One region of the Flavobacterium luteolum genome, then DNA from elsewhere that is predicted to be linked to it. Evidence: riboswitches for the same ligand, from Rfam matches in the RefSeq annotation. Region 1 holds a riboswitch; the other holds the start of a gene.

Region 1 (12,662 bases):
GGGCTTTATTGTTTACTTCGGTAGCGATTATATTCAAAAAGAAACTTTTAGTTTTTTCTCAAAAACATGCTGGAGATAAATTTCATAGCGAAAGTACCACTCAAAATATGCTTACGATTGCAATTGGAGTTTTACTAGGCGCAACTGTAACTCTAACCTCCATTGGAGCAGGAGCTTTAGGAACAGTAACTTTATTTTTCCTTTATCCGCTTTTACCAACTCCTCGTTTAGTAGGAACTGAAATTGCGCACGCTGTCCCATTAACTCTAGTTGCAGGTCTTGGGCATGCTTCTATGGGAAATTTAGATTTAGGTTTATTGGGTCAATTATTAATGGGATCGCTTCCTGGAATCTATATGGGAAGTATGCTAAGCGGAAAAGTGCCTGATCAGTTTCTTAGAAATGCAATCGCAGTAATGCTTTTCTTAGCTGGGTATAAATTGATTTTCTAATACATCATATATAGAAAAAGACCATTTCAAATTCAGAAATGGTCTTTTGTTTTATAAATAATAGTATTTCTTAAAATGCAATATCTGCCAGAGAATTACTTTCTAATATCTTAAGTGTATTATCACGAACTTCGGTCATTAAACGTCGTGCTGCACAAGTTGATTCATCATCGCAATCATCACATCTTTCATAAAAATTATGACTCGCGCAAGGCAATAATGCTATGGGTCCCTCAAGAATTCTGTATACTTTAGCCATACTAATATCTTTGGGATCTTTTATCAGATAATACCCCCCACCTTTTCCTTTTTTTGCACCAAGAAAACCTGAATTTCTAAGCAACAACAAAATACTTTCCAGAAATTTTATCGAAATATGCTCGCTTTTAGCAATTTCGGCAATTTGCACAGGTTCATTATTTTCTCTTCTGGCTAAATATGTAAGAGCTTTAATTCCGTATTTTGTCTTTTTTGAAAGCATTTTTAAGTTTTAGATTGTAACTGCAAATTCTAGTTCCGATAATTACCAAAATGAACTAAAACAAACAATACGTATATTTTCTGCAACAAAAATAATCTTTTTAAATGAGAATATAACAGATCCAAACTTATATTCTACTAAATTAGTATAGTTTAATTAATTTGCCTCTTCTACACCTATTAAATTGAATTCATGAAACGTTTTTATTTCTTCATCCAAAGCCTTCTTACTTACAACATAGGTCTCTGATATCGAATCATGCCAACCTCTAGAGCCTCCCAAAAAAGTTAGAGCGTCAAAAGGAATACAACGGCATAAGCTTCTTTTAACAATTGTTCCAAAATCTGGTTTCTTACCGTTTTCATCTACAACAATACAACCTGTAACAAATTTCCCTACCGTTCTTCCAAATAAAGCTTCCATAGTAATATAATAAACCAGAGAAACTATAATAGCAATGACATTCCACCCTAAATCGCCTAAACCATCCATCCACGCTGCTAATCCTGTAAGCCCAAATAATGCAGAAAGAATACCTATCATTGCACCAATTGCAATCAGGATTATAAAAAATATAAAAAGATCAATTATGTAATTTAAAAAACGTGCCCCAGCAGACACTAATAATTTGCCATCTAAAACGTAAGTAGAATTACTCATGTGCAATTAATTGTTAGTTAAACTTTTGGCTATAATTTTAGTTGCAACAAAAATATAATTTTCAAGCAAAAAACTACAAAAAATCATCACAAATTAGAAATGCATTTTCTTTTTCTTGATACAAAAGATGATCCTGATTTTCAAAAATTAAATTTGAAATTCCGAGCTCTGAAAACCATTCATATTTTGGGATATTTGAATCCCTCTTTCCAAAATAAAGTTTGATTTTACAATTGGGAACTTCATTTTCAAAACGCAATCTTGTCGAAGAGACAGCTACTAACTCTGTAACTTTTAAACCTCTTAAACAAGCTTTCCAAGCAATTGTTCCACCAATGCTAAAACCTAAAACTGAAGCATTTCCGCTCTCCAAATCCAATAAGTTATTTACTGCTTTTTCAATTCCGCCATTCAAAAATTGATTATGGATTTCCTTTTCATCACTTGAAGAATCAATCTGAGCTAATTTTAAAACATCATAATATTGAACATCAAATCTAAGTCCTAAAGTTTCGATATAAGTCTGAATCCATTCAGGATTGCCTCCAAACAAATCTGACAAAATCAGTAATCTTGATTTCATATTTTCCTCTTAAAATGCTATTTTGTGAATTAGAAATTTCAATATACAAAAAAGGGCTATTTAAAAAATAGCCCCTCAAGTTATTATATTTTATGTTTAAGCCAATGCTTGCTTCAAATCTGTAATTACATCTTCAACAGTTTCTAAACCAACAGAAACACGAACAAGACCTTGTGTGATTCCAACTGCTAATTGATCTTCTTCAGATAATTTGCTGTGTGTTGTAGAAGCTGGATGCGTAACGATCGTTCTTGTATCTCCAATATTTGCAGATAATGAGCAAAGTTGAATTGAATTCAAGAATTTTCTTCCCGCTTCGATTCCTCCTTTGATTTCAAATGCAATGATATTTCCACCAGCTTTCATCTGTTTTTTAGCAATTTCGTATTGCGGATGCGATTTCAAGAACGGATATTTTACGCTGTTTACATTCGGGTGACTTTCTAAAAACTCAGCAACTTTTAATGCATTTTCGCAATGTCTGTCTACACGAACAGCTAAAGTCTCTAAACTTTTTGAAAGAACCCAAGCATTAAACGGTGATAAAGCTGGTCCTGTATTTCTAGAAAACAAATAAATCTGTCTGATTAATTCTGCATCTCCAACTGTTACTCCGCCTAAAACGCGTCCTTGACCATCAATCAATTTAGTAGCTGAATGGATAACCAAATGCGCTCCAAATTTAATTGGTTGCTGTAAATAAGGCGTTGCAAAACAGTTGTCGATTATTAAAATCAAGTTGTGCTTTTTAGCAATATTTCCTAACAATTCTAAATCGATTACATCAACTCCAGGGTTTGTTGGAGATTCGGCGTATAATATTTTGGTATTTGGCTTAATGAAACTTTCGATTGTTTCCGGCTTATTGATTTCGAAATAAGAAGTTTCGATATTCCATTTTGGGAAATAAGTCATGAACAAAGCGTGAGTTGAACCAAAAACACTGCTCGCAGAAACAATATGATCTCCAGAGTTTAACAAAGCGGCAAAAGTAGAATATACTGCTGCCATTCCTGTTGCAAATGCATAACCAGAATCGGCTCCTTCCATTTTGCAGATCTTGTCTACAAATTCTGATGTGTTTGGATTGCTAAAACGGCTGTAAATATTTCTTTCTTTTTCTTCTGTAAAAGAAGCTCTCATATCTTCAGCATCTTCAAAAACAAAGCTTGATGAAAGGTACAAAGGCACCGAATGTTCTAAATATTGAGATCTTTCTAATTGTGTTCTAATGGCTTGTGTTTCAAAACCAAATTCTTCTGTATTCATTGTGTGTTGTTTTTTGTTTTTTTGTTTTTTTTGTTTCAAGTTTCAGGTTTCACGTTTTACGTTTTAATACTGAAATCTAAACCAAAAACAAGTCAATTATTTATGCGCAATCTGAGCGTTTTCTAATTATCTAATTGACAAATTATCTAATTTATAAAGCTTCGTTGTTCAAGACAACTTTGTATTTAATTGTCGCTGTTGGTTCAACCGTTTTAGCTACCGAACAGTATTTCTCAAAAGAAAGTTGAGCCGCTTTTTTTGCTTTATCAGGATTGATTTCTCCTTCTAAATAAAAAACCACATCGATTTCTTTAAAAGGTTTTGCTTCTTCGATTTGAACTCTAGTTCCTTCAACCTCAGCGTTGAAAGAAGTGATTTCCTGACGTTGTTTTTTTAAGATCGAAATCATATCAATAGCACTGCATCCTGCAACTCCCATTAATACCAATTCCATTGGGCTTGCACCTAAATCGCTTCCGCCAAATTCGGCTCTGCTGTCAACGTCAACTATGTGACCGCGTTCATTTTTCACTTTGAAATGAAATGCATCATTTACTCTGTTTAAAGTTACTTTCATGGTATTTATTCCTAAGTTATTTGTCTTTTTTATCTAATTTATTCCAATACTCTAAAACCTGTTTTTTAGATTCTGCATCTAAAGATTTAAAATTATCTGAAAACTTGTCTGTTCCAAAATTATCTGAAACACTTGACTCTATGCTGTAAAATTTATCTTTTTGGGAAAATACAAGATGAACTGACTGTTGCTTAAAATCAGTATTGTATAATCCGTAAATAAAAAGAGCATCTACACTTTTGTCTTTATTATAATCTCCAAATGCTTTTCGGCTTCCCCAAGATGAAATAATTCCGTTGTGGTTTACTTCCAAAATCGATTTTAAAACCCATTTATCATTTACTTTCGTAAACCTTTGGAAATACATTTTGTCAGGAATAACATTTTTTTCAATCTTAGAAAAAATAAAAACATTTTCTTCATTCCCTGGAGAGCTTACCTCATCAACCTGAATTATTCTTACTCCTTTGTACGGAAAAACATCCTGAGTATAACTGTCTTTGTTCCTAATAACATTAGAAACCTGAGCCATGATACTATTTGAAATCAACAATAAGATAAAAATCTTTTTCATACTTTTAAAACTATTTAATTAAGTCCCGAATTTAAGATTTTTCTTTCTTTTATTGCTATTGCATTATTATCCTTTATCAGACAATCTCAAAATATCTCCGAAAACTCCTCTTGCTGTTACCGCAGAACCCGCACCGGCTCCCTGAATAACTATTGGACGATCTCCATAAGATTCTGTGTAAATTTCGAAGAAAGAATCAGAACCTTTTAATCCGCCTAGTGCAGTATCTTTTGGCACCGAAACTAATTTTACTTCTAGATTTCCTTTGTCATTCTGCAAATCTCCAGACAATTCACCAATGTATCTTAAAACATGGTTTGGCTGTTGTTCTGCTTTTATTTTAGCATAAATTGGATCGAATTCTTTTAATTTCGTCAAGAAATCGGTAGCGCTTCCTTCACGTAAGTGCTCTGGAATTAAATTCTGAATTGAAATTTCTTCAAACTCATTTTGCAAATCTAATTCTCTAGCTAAAATTAATAATTTTCTACCAACATCATTTCCGCATAAATCCTCACGCGGATCTGGTTCAGTATATCCGTTATCTATTGCTTCTTGCAAGATTTCGCTGAAAGGCGCATCTTTAGCAGAGAAATTATTAAATAAATAACTTAATGTTCCAGAGAAAACTCCTTTAATTTTCGTGATATTTTCTCCTGAAAGATGCAATAATTTAATCGTATCAATTAATGGCAATCCTGCACCAACATTGGTTTCATATAAATAATTCTTTTGGCTTTCTGCCAATGCTTTACGCAATTCCTTGTAGAAACCATAACTCAAAGTATTAGCTACTTTATTTGAAGAAATCAAATCGAAACTGCTTTCTACAAGCGGAATATAATTCTCAACAAAAGTTGCGCTTGCGGTGTTATCAATCGCAATTAAGTTCTCTAAGTGATGTTCATTCGCGTAAGCAATAATATCTTTTATGGTGTAAGCTTCGCCTTTGGTTTCAATTTCGCTTTTCCAATTGCTGTTAACACCGTATTTATTTAAAAGCAGTTTTTTAGAATTTGCTATAGCGAAAACATTCAGCTTAATGTCTTTACGTTTTTCAATTGCCGCAGCCGATTCTAAAATCTGATTGATTAAAGTTCCACCAACTAATCCGTGACCAAAAATCGCAATGTTGATTTTCTTTGAAACTCCAAAAATCTCTCCGTGAATTACGTTTAAAGCTTTATTTAATTCCTCTTTCTTAACAACCAAACTCACGTTTTTACCTGTTACTGTGTTGTTGAATAAAATCGGAACAATTTTATTTTTGATTAAAGCGGTGTATGGTTTATGGAAAGTACTTAAATCTTGACCAATAATCGAAATTACAGATACATTATCTGTTACTGTAATCTGATTTACATCTTTAGAATAAAAGTCATTTTCAAACTCTTTTTCTAATTCAACCATCGCAAGAGTAGCTTTTTCAGTTGCTACAACCAATCCGATTCCTCTTTCTGAAGAACCTTGCGAAATGATGCTCACACTGATATTGTGATCACCCATCACTTTAAAAATTCGGGCATCTACTCCCGCTTTTCCAAGTAATCCACGTCCTTCAAGATTTACAAGAGAGACATTTTCTAAAACAGAAAGTGTTTTAATTCCTTCTTTAGAAGAATCCGATGTAATTAAAGTTCCGCGATTTTCATGATTGAAAGTATTTAAAATTCGTAACGGAATATTCTTTTCCAACAAAGGAATAATCGTCTTAGCATGAAGAATTGTTGCACCAAAATTTGCCAGCTCATTTGCTTCATTGAAAGATAAATATTCAATTTTCTTGGCATCGGCAACCAAATCTGGGTTTGCCGTATAGATTCCGTCTACATGCGTGAAGTTTTGTAATTCTTCTGCATTTAAATAATTTGCGATTAACGAAGCGGTATAGTTACTGCCATTTCTACCTAAAGTAGTTGTGTCGTTGTTGTTGTTTGAGCCAATGAAGCCTGTAACTATATTAACCGTTTCGCCGTTATGTTCTTTAAAATAATTTACTACGTTTTTCTTTGAAAGCTGTTCTAAAGGCTGCGCATCGCCAAATTTAGAATCTGTTTTCAGCAAATCTCTTGTATCTACAAAATTGGCAGGAATTCCTTTTTCCAATAAAATTGCTGTCAACAATTTAGCCGAAAGCAATTCACCTTTAGACAAAATCTGATCTTTGATTTTTTTGCTGTAATCACCAATCAAGCTTACTCCTTCAAAAAGTTTGTCTAAGACATTAAATTCTTCAGATAAATCAACCTGTGGATAATCTGATATTTGATATTTTTTGAAATTTTCTAATAATTCTTTGTAACTGCCATTTTTAGCTGCAATGCTTAAGATAAACTCTAATTCGTCAGTAGCGTTTCCGCGTGCAGAAACCACAACGGCAATTTTTTCACCTTGACTTACTTTATCAGAAATGATTGAAACAACTTTGTTAAGCCCTTCTCCGTTTGCTAACGATTTACCTCCAAATTTTAATACTTTCATTTTATTTCTTTATTGTTTCTGCCTTAAAAATGTCGGCAAGTAAATGATCTAATTGTTTGTACTCGATTAAAAAAGCGTCATGTCCGTGAACCGAATCAATTTCGCTATAGAAAACATTGTCTTTAAACTTCTTCAATTCCTCATAGGTTTCAACATTTTCTTTTGCTGTAAAAAACAAATCTGAATTGATCCCGATGATATGAATTGAAGCTTTTGTTTTAGCCAATAAGTTTTCAAAACTTTCACTATTTCTAGTAATATCAATTGTTTTAAGCAACTGATTCATCAATTTATAAGAAGACAATTGGAATCTTTTCTGCAATTTTTTTCCATGATGTGCCAACCAGCTTTCTATATTAAAAATCAAAAGATCTTGATTGATTGTGCGCTGAAATTTTTCTTTGAATGATTCTGGCGATCGGTAACAAAGCATGGCATGTATTCTGGCGTCTTCAATTGGTTTCGACGAATTATTGAGAATTTGCTCTTGTAAAAAGCAATTTGCGATAAGCCAATCTGTCGATTTCCAGTCGCTCGCAATCGGAATAAGGTTTTCTGTGATATTTGGCGCTAATGCTAAGATTTCCCAAGCAATTCCGCCACCAACAGAACCTCCAATAACCGCAAAAAGCTTTTCGATATGTAAAGTTTTTACGCCTTCGATAAAAATTCTTGCAATGTCTCTTGCTGTAAAATCTAAATAGTTATCGATTAAGAAAGAATCGTTTCCGTTTCCTGGAACATCAAAAGACAAAATGGTATAAACAGCAGTATCGATGGTTTTACCTTCACCAATCAAGTCATTCCACCAGCCATTTTCGCCAGTAACTTGCGAATTTCCAGTTAAAGCATGGTTTACTAAAACAATCGGTGCGCTGTGCAAAGGTTGTCCTGCCAGCGTAAAACTTAATGGTATAGAATGATAAGTTGCACCACTTTCTGTGATGAAATCTTGAATTATAATGGGATTTGGTATATTTTCCAATTTCAAATCTGTTGTATTATTGATTTGTATATGGAAATATTAAAAAGAAAAACTAGGTTTAACTAGAAAAAATCTTGTTGTTATCTTTCCACGTTTGGCGTGGTAGAATGTAGCACCTTCTTCGTTTTACCGAAGGGTTGCTAAGGCTTCATCGGGTCTAATCCCTCGTCCTTTCTTTATAACATTTCAATACGTTTTTGAACTTAACGGTGCAAATTAACTACTATTTTCTCTAACAAACAAATTTTATCTAAAAGTGTTTGTTAAATTTCTGAGACTTATTTTAGCAAAAACTATTATACGCAAAAATTTACCGAACAAAAATGCCCAGTAAAATTAAGCAGGTTTTACCCTAGTTTATGATGCTTTTACGTTTAGATAAAAAGCGTTTCATTTTCTTTTGAATACATCAAAAACAATAAAGAGTTAGGTGCTTTTTTCTCAGCTGCTTTACCTCCCTCTGTGATTTCAGCCTCTGTTATTCCGAATCTTGGGTGAGCCAATTCGTTTATTGGTGGTGGCGGATTGTTTTTTCTAGTCCTTCTGTTTTTCAAATCTGAAATTTTTTCTGCTAAGTAGTTCAATGTGCTCATGATATTAAGTTTTAGTTAAGTTGCGTTTTATAATCTTTATTTCTCTTTTATGTTTGTGTTAAGCCCCTTTCGGGAATAAAAAAACCCTTTTGGATTTTCTAGATACCAAAAGGGTTTAAGTTTTTAAACTCATTTATACTTTTAGTATCAACAGACGTATGCGCAAATAAGCGCGACAGTAAACATCTTGTTCATCTGTAAGGATTTATTCATCTGTGATTTATATTGTATTTTATTTAAATTCTGCATTTGTTGTAAATTAAAAAGCCTCCCAAAATTTCTTGGGAGGCTTTTACTATATTATTATTGTATTCTTACAATTTTTTTAAGCAATAGACACCCCAGCCTCGGTCTTAACCGAAATGGCACAAAACATTTTGTTGACTTTTAAGTTCATTTGATTTCTAGTAGTTTTTGGGTATAACAAATATGCAAATATTTTTTTTATTACACAAATTAAATTCAAGAATTTAATTACAAAAATCGTTAAAAATCAGTTTTTTAACGACAAAAAACATCTTACAAAAACGAAAACGAAATAATAAAGGTAAAAAACTTACAAAAACAACATATTTTCCTTAACAATTCCATTTGACAAATCAATTTATCAAAGAACTTTTTTTCTTTTTTTCTAAAAATTTATAGCCAAACGGCTTCTTTAATCCTAATTCGTTCTGCAATTTTCAGAATATCCGTTATAATTCCTCTTGAAATTGCCTGTTTACATGGCGGAGCACTCTGAATTACGATTGGAATATCGGCGTACGATTTGGTATAAATTTCAAAAATGGCATCAGAACCTTTTAATTGTCCGATTGGAGAATCGACTGGTTCAGAAATTAATTTGGCTTCCAAAGTGCCTTTTTCAACATCAAATTCTCCTACATATCGAAGCACATGATTTTCTGCCTGAGTAATTTTGGCAATCTTAAAAGATTTATCGACTGCGTCTTTATTTAACACACCATTTTTTTCCAAATGTTCTTCGGTTATAAACGGCTTAATTTTAATATCTGAAAGCTCAAAATCTTTTCCAATTTCTCTAGCCAATATCAGAAGCTTTCTTGCTGTATCATTTCCTGATAAATCTTCTTTGAAGTTTGATTTCATTAAACCTAAAAGGCTTGCATCTTTTAAAACAGACGAAAACGAAACATCTTCCGATGAAAATCGATTAAAGACATAACTCAAATTATCAGAGAAAACCCCTCGAATCTTAGTGATTTTTTCTCCCGAGTAATACAAATCTCTTAAGGTTTGCAAAACAGGAATTCCAGCCTCAACAGATGTTTCATAAAAAAACTCCTTGTCATACTTTTTAAGATCTGCTCGTAGCTCTTTATATAAGTCAATCGGGAGCGTATTGGCTTTTTTGTTTACCGCTACAATATTAAATCCATTTTTGATTAACGTATTGTAATGCTTCACCAATTCATCGCTGGCTGTTGCGTCTACAGCAATCAAGTTTTCGAATTCATTTTCTTGTGCAAATTCGACAATATCTTCTACTTTAAAAGGAACAGCCAATTGTCTAAAATTGGTTTCCCAAGCATATCCAACGCCTTCTTTCTCAAAAAAAGCAACCGTAGAATTGGTTATAATTGGAAAATGAAAATCGACATTTTTACTTTCCAGAAAAAACTCCTGACTTTCTACAATTTGATTAATCAAAGTGCTTCCGATATTACCAATTCCGAAAAGGATAATGTTTATTTTAAGCTTTGACATAATTTCTAACATTTTTAATTTTTTAAAACCATATAAGTGATGTAAGTTCATTTAATATTTTTTGCATCACAAAACTAGATGCACTGTGGTGCGTCTTTACATTACGCTTCTTCTAAAATGCACTTATATTCCTTATATGATTTAAATTTTATAATGGTGTTTTTCATAAAAAATCACCTTTAGCAAAACCACTCGCTAAAGGCAATTTTTCAAACAAAAAACAAAAAAACCTAATTTTTATTGATGCTGAATTGAGAAAGCGAAACGCTCTCAAAAACAGTTTGCAAATCAGCAATTAAATCTTCAATATCTTCAATTCCGACAGACAGACGAATCAAATCTTTAGAAACTCCAGTTTCTATTTGCTCTGATTCTGTTAATTGCTGGTGTGTCGTACTTGCAGGGTGAATAATCAGTGATTTTGTGTCACCAATATTAGCCAGCAGAGAGAATAGTTTTGTATCATCTACCACTTTTTTGGCCGCATCAAAACCACCTTTTAATCCGAAAGTGATAATGCCGCTTTGGCCTTCTGGCAAATATTCTTTAGCCAGATCATGATATTTGTTAGATTTTAAACCTGGATAATTTACCCAAACTACCTCATCTTGTTTCTCTAACCATTCGGCTAGCGCCAAAGCATTTTCACTATGTTTCTTGATTCGGATTGGAAGCGTTTCTAATCCTTGAATAATCTGAAAAGCATTAAATGGACTCAAAGCAGAACCAAAATCACGCAGTCCTTCAATTCGAGCTTTTGCAATAAAAGCTGCATTTCCTAAGGCTTCATGATATACTAATCCGTGGTATCCTGCAGATGGCTCGGTAAATTCTGGGAATTTTCCGTTTGCCCAATCAAAGTTTCCAGCATCAATGATAACGCCTCCTAATGAAGTTCCGTTTCCTGCGATATATTTTGTTAAGGAATGAATTACAATATCGGCACCATATTTAATTGGGTTTAATAAATAAGGTGTCGCAACTGTATTGTCTACTATAAATGGTACTTTGAATGCTTTGGCTTCTGCCGAAATTGCTTTTAAGTCTAATACATCTAATTTTGGATTTCCTAGAGACTCAACAAAGAAAGCTCTTGTATTTTCTTTTGCTGCTTTTGTAAAGTTTTCAGGTTTTGAAGGATCTACAAATGTGGTAGTAATTCCTAATCTTGGCAAGGTAACTTTTAGAAGATTATAAGTCCCTCCGTATAAACTGTTTGAAGCTACGATATGATCTCCCGCTTTTAGCAAAGTCAACAAAGTTGTAGAAATCGCCGATGCTCCAGAAGCCGTAACAACAGCTCCAATCCCGCCTTCGAGTGCTGCCAGACGCTGTTCTAAAATGTCATTTGTTGGATTATTTAATCTGGTATAAATAAATCCGGCTTCGGCAAGACCAAATAAATTGGCTGCATGATCGGCGTTATTAAACACATATGATGATGTCTGGTAAATAGGCACGGCTCTAGTTCCTGCGTTTTTAGCTACGTCGTGTCCTGCGTGTAATGCGTTTGTTGCAAATTTTTGTGTGCTCATGATTTTTAAGTTTTTAGGTATTGTTAATACGTTTTATATTGTAATTGATATTGATTTTTAAAATTGATTTAAGCTAAAATATCTTCGGCTTCTTCTTCAAGATCATATAAATGAAATAGTAATGATTTTTGTGTTTTTGTCTGCTGTGCAGGATCATACTTTAGCGTTTCAGTTGATGTCTCTTCCGAATTATTATTTCTTAATAAGTATTGAAATGCGATTGTATTTATATCTAGTGTATTCATGATTTAAAATTTAAAATGTTGGAAATAAAAAAGCCCTTTCGGATGGCGACCAAAAGGGCTTATAGTTTAACTATAACAAAGATTGTCTCTTTCACTTTTGGCAACAGCAAATTTGGATGCACATTTGCATCATTTTACAACACATCATATTTCCTTTTGCTATTGTTTTCATTTTTATTTAAAATTTGAATTCGACTAATTTTTAAATTCGACTAATTCGATAGAGTAAATGTAATAAGTATTTTTTTAACGACCAAATTAAAATTGAAATTTTGTACTATTTTTTTTTGAAATTTCTTTCAAGCCTTTCAAATAAAGACTTGAAAGAAATTTATTTAATTAAAATTTAAAGCTCAAACGGGCAAAACCAAATCTTCCGTTTAATCCGAATTGAGAAACTGCTCTTGAATACGCAAACTGATTCGCATTTGTCAAATCTGTACTTGGTGCAGGCGACAAAGTTGGCGTTGTGTTTGTAAAGGCTGGAGTTGCAGGATTA
Region 2 (12,662 bases), 1.9 Mb from region 1:
AAGCCTGTAAATCTTGTTTTTACAGGCTTTTTTAGTTTCAATACAATTCTAAAAACTGAATTAAAACGCATTAGAAAATTTATTTAACAATACAGAATCATGTAAAATTTTCGTTAAATGATATAATAGGTTGTGATTTAATTTGTTGAATTTTACTAACTTACGAATGAAATAATAATCGGGCTTTCAATCTTTGAGGGTGTAAAATTGTAGAAAATGGAAACAAGAAATGAACAAAACGATTTATTCCAAGATGGTATTGATCGTACTCAGGAATCAAACTGGGATCCCATTTTAGGATACCATATGTATTTTCCGAATGACGAAAATAAAGTAGAATATGTAAATGAAAGTGACAATCCTATTCAGCACACCAATACAGGAGATTGGGGAGATGATAGCGATTATGAAGAACTGAGACATAAAGACAATTCCAATATGAATATTCGTACTTTTGGAAATGAAGAAACAAAAACAGATTAATTTTAAAAAGAGCGGAAAAATACTCCGCTCTTTTGCATATTAGACAGTAACTGATGTTATTCTTGTGAAACCGAAAAAAAGCCAAATTTTAAACGATTTGGCTTTTTTTATTTTTTAAACAGGCAATCGTGTTTTTATTTATATTTGAGAAAGAATTTAACAAATTTACGTTTCATTAGTAGCAAAAAACAGCATTAGAAATTATTTTCATCAAATATCTTAATGGAGCTAATACATAATCTAGACCTTTTTCAAACTGTTTTTAATTCTGCGCCAAATGGTATTGCAGTCTTGAAACCTTTGTATGGTAAAAAGGGTAAAGCTGGAGACTTTACGATATTATTATGTAATGCCTATTTAGTAAACTGGATCGGAAATTCGGATTATAAAAATAAAAGATACAGTGAAGTTTTTTCTAATGTCAACGGAACAGACGTTCTTGAAAAGTTTATTGAAACTTTAGAAACCAGTATTCCAGCTAATTTTGAACAATGGTTTGGTACTGAAACCAAAAAACAATGGTTCCGTTTTACTGCCGTAGCTCAAGATCAATTGTTGGTGGTAACGATGGAAGACATCACCGAAAAAAAACAGGCAGAAACTGCATTGAATGAAGCATTGATTGATGCAGAAAAACAAAAAAGACTTTACAATTCTATAATAAACAGCACTCCCGATTTGGTTTATGTATTTGATCTTGATTACAAGTTCATTTATACAAACAAAGCTTTATTAACCATGTGGGGCAAAACAGAACAAGATTCTATTGGCCGCGGATTAAGAGAAAATGGTTACGAAGACTGGCATGCCGAAATGCATGAAAGCGAAATTGATGCTGTTGTGGCCAATAAAAAGCCAATTAGAGGAACAGTTTCTTTTCCGCATGCCGAATTAGGGAGAAGAATTTACGACTATATTTTTGTTCCCGTTTTTAACGAAAAAGGAGAAGTAGAATGTGTTGCTGGAACAACAAGAGATATAACCGAAAGTAAGCTGGCTGAAGAGAAACTGCAGCAAAATGAAAGCCGTTTCCGTAAAATGATTCATCAGACTCCAGCTCCGACTTTAGTACTTCGAGGAGGTGATCTTGTTATTGAACAGATAAACAGACACATGCTTCAAATGATAGGCCGAGGAGAAGAAATTATTGGTATGCGTCTGATAGATGTATTGCCAGAACTTGAAGGACAATATGTTTGGGAACAAGTTTTAAGGGTTTATAACGAAGGAATTCCGTTTGATCAAAGCGAAGTTCTAGTGCCTCACAATCGGACAGGAGAAATGAAGAACTACTATTATAATCTGGCTTATCGACCTTTAATAGAAGAAGGAGAGATAACTGGAATGATACAAGTAGCAGTAGAAGTTACCGAGCAAGTGGTGGCACGCCAGAAGATGGAGGAAAGCGAAAATCGTTTCGGAGCCTTAATCAACGCTTCGTCTGACTTAGTTTATCGTATGGATGCCGATTGGATGATCATGCATAATCTGGAAGGAGATGGAGAATTGTCTAGTCCAGGAAAAAAAGGCATCAATTGGTTGGATAAGTTTGTTCATCCTAGTGATCTGGAGCAGGCCGTACATCTTATTTCCAAATCGATAGTGGAGAAAAGTATTTTCGAAATGGAACACAGAATTATAAATGAAGATGATACTGTGAAATGGGTGTTTTCTAGAGTGGTTCCGATATTGAACGATAAAGAAAAAATTGTAGAATGGTTTGGTGCCTCAAGCGATATAACTTCGCAGAAAGAACTTCAAAATGTAATTGCAGAAAGCGAAGAAAAATTCAGGCAGCTTGCAGATCTGGTTCCGCAGATTATCTGGACATCGAATCCTGAAGGATTTATAGATTATTATAACAGCCGCTGGTACGAATATACCGGTTTCAATGAACATGAATTTGGAGATTCGAGCTGGATGCCCGTACTTCATCCAGATGATGTATCAATGGTTTCAAAAAATTGGTATCAAAGTGTTCATGCAGGAACCTCGTATCAGATTGAGTTTCGTTTAAAAAATATTAATACGGGAGAATACCGTTGGTTTTTGAGTAAAGCGCTTCCAATAAGAGATAAAGAAGGCGTAATAACCAATTGGTTTGGCACTTGCACCGATATTCATGAGCAAAAATCGATTACCGAAAAATTGGAGATTTTGGTGGCAGAGCGTACCAAAGAATTACAGCGTTCTAACGACGATTTACAGCAATTTGCACATGTTGCATCTCACGATTTAAAAGAGCCTGTTAGAAAAATCAAAACATTTTTAAGCCGTCTTGAAGATCATCTTAGCGAACAGTTAGACGAATCATCTTCAAAATATATTGAACGAATTCATGTTGCGGCAGACCGTATGTTCACTATGATTGACGGTGTGTTGGCCTACTCTAAAATCAATGCCGATTTGCAAAAAGCAACGGTTGTCGATTTAAATGAAGTGATTAAAAATATAGAAAGCGACCTTGAAATCGCGCTTCAAAAAACAGGAGGTAAAATTTATTATGAAGAACTCCCAGTGGTTGAAGGAGCTTCTGTATTGCTTTATCAATTGTTTTATAATCTGATTAACAATTCTATTAAATTTGCTAGAGAAGAAGTGTCGCCCCAAATCACTATTAAGGCAAATGAACAAATTGAAGACGGAAGAAGAGCAGCGGTAATTACGGTAGAAGATAACGGAATTGGATTTGAAGACAATCAAACCGGACGTATTTTTGAAACTTTTACCCGCTTAAATTCCAAAGATCGTTACGAAGGAACAGGCTTAGGTTTGTCTCTCTGTAAAAAAATTGCCGAACGACATGGAGGAAGTATTACTGCGACAGGAATTGCTGATAAAGGAGCAGTTTTTAGCATAACACTGCCATTTGAACAAAAAGAAAAAGACATTTAATTAAAACCTATGGGGAAAAAGATAATTTTATTGGCAGATGATGATCAGGATGATGCAGAAATGTTTTGTGAAGCGCTGGCAGATATAGATAAAAGTATTATTTGTCATTGTGCCGAAAATGGAAGCGAAGCACTAAAATTACTCGAAAAACAAGAAGAAATTCCAGGGATTGTCTTTCTGGATTTGAATATGCCTATAATGAATGGGTGGGAATGTTTGAAAAGGCTGAAATTGAATGAGAATTATAAAGGAATTCCAGTCGTTATGATTTCTACTTCTTCACATAAAAACGATTTAGAAGCGGCAGCAAATCTTGGTGCTGTATGCTATTTTGTGAAACCAACTGATTTTAAGGATCTAAAAAAGGTTCTTGGATCGATTACTTCAAACCTTGATAAGGGATTAAAAAAATCACTTTTCGATCTAGAAAAAAATAAATTTCTCCATGTGTTTACTGCTGAATAAGTAAAATACTTTGCTTTTCCATGCAAAAAAAGTATGAATTTCTTTTATAAAAAGGAGTTTGTAAATAAAAATAAATTTATTTTAATCTATTGATTTTTATAATGTTGTGTTTTTGTGAATGCTATTTTTTTTAATAAAAAAATAAAAAACACAAATTAAACTTGACTAATTCGGTAGAATTAATATATATTTGTATCAGAAAAATTATAAAATGATACTTATCCAGAAAGACTGAGGGAATAGGCCCATTGACGTCTTAGCAACCTGTTGCCGAACAAGGTGCTAAATCCTTCCGCTTTATGCGGGCAGATAAGAAAAGATTTCATCCTTAAATCTGTTTAAGTTCATCAACGTTAAATCTTTATTTTTTTTAAATGAAAGCAGAAACAATTTTGTACGCAGGTTATGAGCTTTTGAATTCCATTTTCGAAGAAAACAGCTTTGCCTTTTTCTAGCGAGAATAGATTAGTTCTACCAAATTTCCTTCTTTAAATAATTAAAATCCGCTAATGTCCTTTGGCATTGGCCTGAAATTCTTTTGTCTAATCTTAAAAACTAAAAATAAAATGAAAAAAATACTATTAGGTTTTGCTTTGTTTCTTGGAGCCGTTCAAACTCAGGCGCAGGAAAGTAATTTACAATTAAAAGGAACTGTTGTCGATACAGTGGCACAATATGTTTACTTGCAGAAGTTTCACAATAAAATGTTTACTAAGATAGATTCGGCAAAGGTAAAAGATGGAAATTTTAGTTTTAAAACAAAAGTAAAAACACCAGAATTATACGGTTTAAGCGTCAATACAGAAAGCTCGCCTTTATATGTTTTCCTTGAAAAAGATCCAATTTCGGTAAAACTGAGTCCAAAGAAATATTATACCGCTTCTGTAGTTGAAGGTTCGGCTTCTCAAGATTTATTCGAAACCTACAAAAAGGGCAAAGATGTAGAAATCAGCAAATTCATAACAGAAAATCCAAAATCTATTGTTTCTGCTTATGTATTGTACAGAAACTGGTCTTATAGATTAACGCCAGAGCAGATTACACAAAATATTGCTCTGCTGGATAAAAGTCTTCAGAATACTACTTACGTGAAAGAATTAAAAGAGTTGGCTATTGTTTTAGACGGATTAGCAGTAGGTAAAAAAGCCCCTGATTTTACAGCCAATGATCCTGACGGAAAGCCAGTTCGCCTTTATGATAATTTAAAAGGGTACACTTTGGTCGATTTTTGGGCTTCTTGGTGCGGTCCATGCCGAAGAGAAAATCCGAATATTGTGGCTGCTTACAAAGAATTTCATGATAAAGGATTCAACATCGTAGGGATTTCTCTAGATAAAAAGAAAGAAAACTGGATTAAAGGAATCAAGGATGATAATTTAACCTGGACACATGTTTCTGACTTACTTTTCTGGAACAGTGCCGTTGCCAAATTATATGGAGTTAGAGCTATTCCGGGGAATTATTTAGTAGATTCTAAAGGAATAATCGTTGCCAAAAACCTGCACGGAGAAGAATTGCAAGCTACGCTAAAAAGACTTTTAGAGAATAAAATTTAATAAAGAAATACGCAATCTTGTCATTCCGAGGAACGAGGAATCACACTAGAGAATCCATATAGAAAGTCGTCAATCTTTGTCGAGTTACATGTGTGATTTCTCCTCCTTCGAAATGACAAAAAGAAGAATAAAACACTTGCAAATACAATTTAGTTAATTAAAATGATATAGGATATGAATGCTATTGAGCCAACAACAAAACCAACAGAACCTGAGTGTTACTTCTCTAAGTTTAGAGAAAATACAGTAGGAATTGACCATACTTTCGAATCGGTTTACGGAGAACAAAATTTAGTTTATGCAGACTGGGTTGCCAGCGGAAGATTATACCATCCAATCGAAGATATAATGCTCAATAAAATTGGTCCAATGATTGCCAATACGCATTCACTTTCAAGTCAGACAGGAAAAACCTCTACTTATGCCTATCAGCATGCAAGAGATATTATTAAAAAATCGGTTAATGCAAATGAATCTGATGTTTTAGTAACTACAGGAAGCGGTATGACGGCAGCTTTATCGAAACTGCAGCGTATTATGGCGCTTCGAACAAAATCTGAAGAAGACAGACCTGTCGTTTTCATCACACATATGGAGCATCATTCTAATCAGGTTTCGTGGTATGAAACCAATGCCGAAGTTGTGATTTTGCCACCTGATGAGAATAATTTGGTTGACCCAAAAGTTCTTGCTGCAACAATTAAAAAATATGCAGACAGAAGTTTGAAAATTGGTTCGTTTACAGCTTGTTCGAATGTTACCGGAATTATTACGCCTTATCATGAATTGGCCAAAATCATGCATCAAAACGGCGGACTTTGTTTTGTAGATTTTGCAGCTTCGGCGCCGTATGTTAAAATTGATATGCATCCAAAAGATCCAGACGAACAATTGGACGCAATTTTCTTTTCGCCACATAAATTTTTAGGCGGACCAGGAACCTGCGGTATTTTGGTTTTTAATGAAAAATTATACCAATCTGATTTTCCAGATAATCCAGGCGGAGGAAATGTAAAATGGACTAATCCGTTAGGGAAATATTGTTACAGTGATGTGATAGAAGTGAGAGAAGATGGTGGAACTCCAGGTTTTCTGCAAGTTATTAGAACGGCGTTGGCTTTAGAATTAAAAGAGCAAATGGGTGTGGAGAAAATTAGGGAAAGAGAGAAAGAACTGCTTGATCTTTGTTTTTCAAGACTTCAAAAAGTACAAGGATTATCTATTTTGGGAGATTTAACCACAGAGCGAATTGGCTGTGTTTCATTTGTAATTGAAGATATTCATTACAATTTAATCGTTAGGCTTTTAAATGACCGTTTCGGAATTCAGGTACGTGGAGGCTGGTCGTGTGCAAGTACTTATGCACATTATTTGTTTAATATCAATGAAAAGAAATCGGCAAAAATTACAAATGAATTATTGCAACGAAATCAGACCAATAAGCCAGGTTGGGTTCGTTTATCACTGCATCCAATTACAACCAATGAAGAGCTTTTTTATATCTGCGATGCGATTGAAAAAGTAGCTGTAAATTATAAGAAATGGAAAAAAGATTATGAATATAATCCAGTTTCGAATGAATTTGAGAATCCGGAAATTAAAGATACCATCGCAAGAGAAGTAAATGAATGGTTTAAGTTAGTTTAAGTATAGTTAGTTAAGTATTAAACCCGACAGGTTTTATCTCCAAGTTTCTGGACTGTCGGGTTTTTAAAACTATTTTAATTCTTCATTTTATAAATTTCAGAACCAGCAAGCAGAAAACATCCTAAACCATAATCTTCAAAATCGGGTATTTTATCGTAAGAAAGCGGTTGTCCGTCTTTAGGTTCTTTTCCTGTTGACTGCAGATAACCTAAAAAACCATTTTCGTGAAGACTTTCTGTTGTTATTGCTTTCCAAGCTTTTTCAATTACAGGTAAATACGTTTCTTTTTTTAGAATTCCGTTATTTACGCCGTATGCCATTCCATATACAAATAGTGCAGTTCCAGAAGTTTCTTTTCCTCCAAAATTGGTCGAATCATGAAGACTGACATTCCAAAAACCATCAGCTCTCTGAATCGGCACCAGCGCTGTCGCCATTGCTTTTAAATCTTTTACATATTGTTCTCTGTGAGGCGCATTTTCTGGAATTATAGCCAGTACTTTTGCCAAAGCGGCAATTACCCAACCATTTCCGCGGCTCCAATAACAATTTTTACCATTCGGTTCTTTATACGGAGGATCAAAATCGGCATCACGCCACCATAAACCTTCTTTCGCGTTGTAAAGTCCGTTGTCTCCATGTTTATTTCTTGAATACATATACATATCATACATTTTCTCAAAATAGCGATTATCTTTTTCTAAAACACCCAATTTCGCAAAAACCGGCATTCCCATTTGTATAGCATCGATCCACGACCAATCATTGATTTGAGGGGTGTTGAGCAGCATATTGATATTTATTTTTGTATTTTTTAGTTTTTTCGATTCAGGCTCCAAATTATACAAATCAATATACGTTTGCGCGGCGCAGTAATTGTCGGCATTTCGAGTTGTGTTGCCACTGTTGAATCCCCATTTGTGAAATTCAGCCCAAGCGTAAGCATAATCACAATATGTATCTTTTGGAAAAATCTCATGAAGCGCCATTAAACCTTCATAATAAACAGCGCGAGTCCAGATATTGCTTGATCTTTCCTTATTGGTTATAATCGTTTTTCCAGTGTCTGGCCATTTCTGCATAAAATAATCATTGGCAAGAATCATCTGCTTTAGAATTTGCTTCTTATCCGTTAAATCTTGTGCGGACAGACTTTTTATAGAAAAAATAGAAAGTGCGGAGAGTAATAGTAATTTCTTCATTTTTTATTTTTGGCTGTTAGTTTTGTTCTTTCAGAGGAGTTAGCGTTACAGGGCCTAAAAGTCCTGATAGCATCGGATTCCATTTTGTGGCATCAAATTTTTTATAATCTTTATCCACCATATTTATTTCGTAGAAAATTTTCCATTCTTTACCTTTCAGCTCCATATCTCTAATTCTATTGGCAGGAAGATTGGTCACTTGAATTTTCAAGGTGTTCTTCCCTGATTTTAGATTTTTAATCTGCAGTTTATATGGAATTGACCAAAGTGTGCCGACAAATTCATTGTTGATCCAAATTTTTGCGCTTTCGCGAACGTCCCCCAGATTTAAACTCCAGTTTTGTACTGTAGGGTTGGGATTTTCAAACTGAAGCGTATAAGTTGCAGAGCCAGAAAAAGCTTCAGCATCTGGATTTAATTTTGTCCACGATTCTAAATTAGAAACAACAGTACTTTGAGGTAATTTTGGTCCGCCTTTATCAAAAGTAATTTTCCAATCTCCTTGCAATGGAAATGTTTTAGAATCAGATTCATAGTAAAGCCATTTTTTTTGAGATGCGATTTTTTCTGTCTTTAAAAAGAAAGATTGGCCAGGCTCAATTTTTAGTTTTACAAATGTATTGTGGTCTTTTTTATGGACAATGGCATTTCCGTATTCCTTAGTTAACGGATCTAAAATAAGGACTTCCTTATCTGCAATCTCAATCGGAATAAAATCATCTATTGTTTCTTTGGTATGATTGACGATATAATATATTTTTTCTCCGTCAATATCTCTTCTAATGAATTTTAATCCAGTATTTACAAGACTTTCGGGTTTAATATTTTTGTTTTCTAAAGCTTTGAAAATGTCTTCAGACGAAACTAGAGATTGATTGTCTAATAGTATTTTTTTGAGCTTTTGTTCTCGATTTTTGTAATCATATAATCCAGGAACAGACTCTGGTAAACCTTCAAATATAACGCTTGCGCCTGCTTTTTTCAATTCAATTAATTTTTGAAGTGTTTCTAATGGCATTTTTTTACATACTGGAACAATCAAGGATTTATAACTTCCGCCTGATAAAATGATGTTTCCATTTACCACTTTAGCTTGAGCTATAAAATTGTCCGAAATAAAATCGGTACTGTATCCTTTTTTGATCAGGTTTTTTGTGGTGTCATAAAAAGAAGTTCCGTGAAGCCATTCTGATAGCGAATGAATTTTGAATTGGAAAAATAAAGTTCCATTTTGGTATTTGTCCCAGGCATCAAAAATCGGCCAGTACAATAAAATTTCGTTATCTGCTTTTCCTTGTTGTAAAAGAGATTGGCAATTTGAAATATAAGAGAAAAGAGCAGGTGCATCTTCCCAAATTGTATTATTCGAATTAAAATTTACCGATGCATAAAATTGCCATCCTGGCCAAACGGCGCGGTCTGGAGAATAAGTCGATCCATGCAGAAAAATATGATTGACACCATTTATCATTAAATCTTCAGCTTCAGGTTTGCATTGTGATAATGCCGTTTTAAAATGTTCTCTCAGCCAAGTAAACGTTTCTGAGGATACTAGGTTTTTACCAGAAATATGAGCTGCAGACGAAGAGAATTTCAGCATAACAGGATCAGCATCTCCTTCGCGAATGTCCTCTTTATCACGTCTCAAACCCGGAATATCAAACGGCATAGAGCCAAATGTTTCGCATTCTGGAATATCTGCAGAAGCATACAAATCGATTAAATTTCCTGGAGAGCCATGTGCCTGAAGTTTTGTTTTGAAGTTTTTAGAATGTGCCCAGTTAGTCCAAGATTTATCAAATTTATTAAGCAGCAAATCAGAAATAGTCTGACGATAATCGCTTCTGACTCTGTTACCTTCTTCATTGTCGGTTTCATTCAATAAAACAGAAAGTTCTTTCTTTAAATCGTAACCACGCAAGTTTTTAAACTCATCAAAAAAGTTGGGAGTAAAATCGGTTCCGTAGACCTCAAAACTGTCATTAAAAATAGCTCTTATTTTTCCCTCTCTACCTTTGAAAGCATCATTAAACGGAGCAACATAAGCTTTTAAAGCTTCTGTGGAATAGTGATCTAGCGTATATCCGTTTCCGCCGGGAGCCGCTCTTTTTACCTGCTGTCCTGTTTTTCCGCTAAATATGGCGTAGATGGTATAATCTGTTTTTTTTGCTTTCCAGTTTAGTAGATTGGGTTGTAGATTACTGGGTAATTTAATACTTGAACCTTCAAGACCTTTATCGTTTACATTTGTCTTTTTGTTTTTAAGATCATTTGTCAAATCAACAATAGATCCGTCACTTCCGTAGGCTACCACATACAATAATTCTGCTGGATTTTTCCCTTTGGTATTGACTATAATGTTGCGATTGAATGTTTCATTTTTTTTAACCTGATATTTTTCGACTATAAGTTTAGTTGCAGCATGATTCAATGTTACGTGCGATCCTCCATAAGGCCATCCAGTTCCTAAAACCATATCGACCTGCATTTTTAAACTATCTGAAACGCGAATGGTGTAATCTAACATGTCCAGCCATTTTGGAGATAAATAATCGATAAAGTTATTTTCTTCTCCTTTTACGCCATAGATTGGTGTGATTTCAACTCCGCCAATTCCAGCGTGATGAAAATCAATAAGGCTTCTTTTTAAGTTAGGTTTATCTACTGCACTTCCCATCCACCACCAACGCGCCCAAGGCTGATTCAGGTTGGTAGAGTTTGGCCATGGGGATTTATTTTTTTCTTGCGAATTAGCCTGAAAAAAAGAGAAAAGCAATAGTGTTATTAAGCAGAATCTTTTCATTATTTATGCCGTATTTGACTTTTGTAAAAATAGTTTCTTTCCTACTTTTTAGGTTTAAAAAATACGATAGATTGTCTTGGTATTAAAGTAAAAGTAGAGGGAGCGATTTTAAAAGCTATCCTGTAGCATCCTGTTTTTATTTAAAAATGGCTTAAAATTAAATGTGTAAAATTTACACTTATTTGTTGTATAATTAATATTTTTTTATGTAATTAAATATTAATACTTCAAAAATAATTTAATAAAATTTTTGATACTGTAATTTTTGATTTCGCAACGAATTAAAGCTTGTAAATCAGGTAGTTGTGCGTATTTTCTGTTAATCAAAACTTAAAATAAAATATAAGATATTGAAAGTTAACAGGATACTACAGGATACTGTGGAAAAGGCTTCTAGATAAATTTGAGTTAGACTAATTAACTAACCAAAACTAAATTTTATGAAAAACAAGCTTAATCTTTTGCTGACTATAGCCTTATTGGTACTGTTGTACTCATCGGGCTATGCGCAAGAAAAAACGGTTACAGGAACCGTTACCGATGCAGCTAAATTATCAATTCCGGGAGCCAACGTAATTGTGAAAGGAACAAGTCGATCAACGAGCACAGACATGGATGGAAAGTTTAGCATTGCTGCTGCACCTGGAGAAACTTTACTTTTTTCGTTTATTGGATTTGTAAAACAAGAAGTGAAAATTGGCGCTGCTACAAATTATACGATTTCTCTTGAAGCAGAAAGTGCCAACTTAAATGAAGTTGTTGTCATCGGTTATGGTACTCAAAAGAAAAAGCTCACAACGGGAGCTATTTCTGGAATCAAAACAGAGAATTTTACAGAGCGTCCAATTTCAAGAATTGACCAAGGTTTAATTGGTCAGGTAGCTGGGGTTCGTGTAAAACAGACTACGGGTTTGCCAGGACAGCCTTTTAGCATAGAAATTCGTGGAGCCGGATCGATTACAGCAGGAAACGAGCCATTGTACGTTATTGATGGATTTCCGATTTATACAGAAGGATCAAATAGCAACGGAGCTTTCTCTAACGGAAGTCCGCTAGATAATATGAATCCTAACGATGTGGCTTCTATCGAGGTTTTAAAAGATGCGTCGGCCGCTGCAATTTATGGTTCGCGTGCATCAAATGGGGTGGTTATTATTACAACAAAAAAGGGTAAAAAAGGAAAACCGCAATTTACTTTTAATACCTATGGCGGTGTAAATAAAGAAGCAAATAGAGTAGATATGCTTTCTGCTCAAGGATGGATTGACAGAGCAAAAGTGATGATTGATTCGCAATGGGTAGGGTCTGGAATTGCAGGAGCTTCTGCAAGTCAAACAACGGCAGAAAGAATTGCAACTTACAATGCTGTAAATCCTACTGCTCCATTAATACCGAGCAACTCAAGATATTATACATATTTGCATGATGACAGATGGGATATGCCTGGACATCCTGGTCTGGACTATATTGACTGGCAGGATAAAGTGTTTCGTACAGGAGAATTCAGCAATTATCAGCTAACTGCTTCTGGAGCTACAGATGCTGTAAACTACTATGTTTCTGCCAACTATCAAAAAAATACGGGATATATTGTTGGAACAGATTATTCTC

What was found. A riboswitch is a leader RNA that binds a small molecule or an ion and turns the genes downstream of it on or off. The one in region 1 is predicted to bind S-adenosylmethionine.
Region 2: it holds a riboswitch for S-adenosylmethionine, as region 1 does, so the genes downstream of both, OZP10_RS02860 (TlpA disulfide reductase family protein) here and OZP10_RS11360 (alpha/beta fold hydrolase) in region 1, are expected to answer to the same signal.

Annotation. Positions count from the first base shown of each region.
Region 1 covers NZ_CP114286.1:2,635,853-2,648,514, reverse strand. The annotation lists gene OZP10_RS11400 (sulfite exporter TauE/SafE family protein) at 1-452, shown strand, start outside; gene OZP10_RS11395 (RrF2 family transcriptional regulator) at 523-933, opposite strand; gene OZP10_RS11390 (RDD family protein) at 1,090-1,593, opposite strand; gene OZP10_RS11385 (alpha/beta hydrolase) at 1,667-2,176, opposite strand; gene OZP10_RS11380 (trans-sulfuration enzyme family protein) at 2,273-3,445, opposite strand; gene OZP10_RS11375 (OsmC family protein) at 3,597-4,022, opposite strand; gene OZP10_RS11370 (hypothetical protein) at 4,039-4,596, opposite strand; gene thrA (bifunctional aspartate kinase/homoserine dehydrogenase I) at 4,663-7,077, opposite strand; gene OZP10_RS11360 (alpha/beta fold hydrolase) at 7,079-8,062, opposite strand; SAM riboswitch class I at 8,140-8,247, opposite strand; gene OZP10_RS11355 (hypothetical protein) at 8,437-8,655, opposite strand; gene OZP10_RS11350 (homoserine dehydrogenase family protein) at 9,295-10,383, opposite strand; gene OZP10_RS11345 (O-acetylhomoserine aminocarboxypropyltransferase/cysteine synthase family protein) at 10,614-11,918, opposite strand; gene OZP10_RS11340 (hypothetical protein) at 11,987-12,163, opposite strand; gene OZP10_RS11335 (TonB-dependent receptor plug domain-containing protein) at 12,503-12,662, opposite strand, start outside.
Region 2 covers NZ_CP114286.1:734,318-746,979, reverse strand. The annotation lists gene OZP10_RS02875 (hypothetical protein) at 217-483, shown strand; gene OZP10_RS02870 (PAS domain-containing sensor histidine kinase) at 706-3,378, shown strand; gene OZP10_RS02865 (response regulator) at 3,388-3,843, shown strand; SAM riboswitch class I at 4,059-4,159, shown strand; gene OZP10_RS02860 (TlpA disulfide reductase family protein) at 4,410-5,399, shown strand; gene OZP10_RS02855 (aminotransferase class V-fold PLP-dependent enzyme) at 5,574-7,046, shown strand; gene OZP10_RS02850 (glycoside hydrolase family 88/105 protein) at 7,121-8,248, opposite strand; gene OZP10_RS02845 (glycosyl hydrolase) at 8,265-11,051, opposite strand; gene OZP10_RS02840 (SusC/RagA family TonB-linked outer membrane protein) at 11,492-12,662, shown strand, end outside.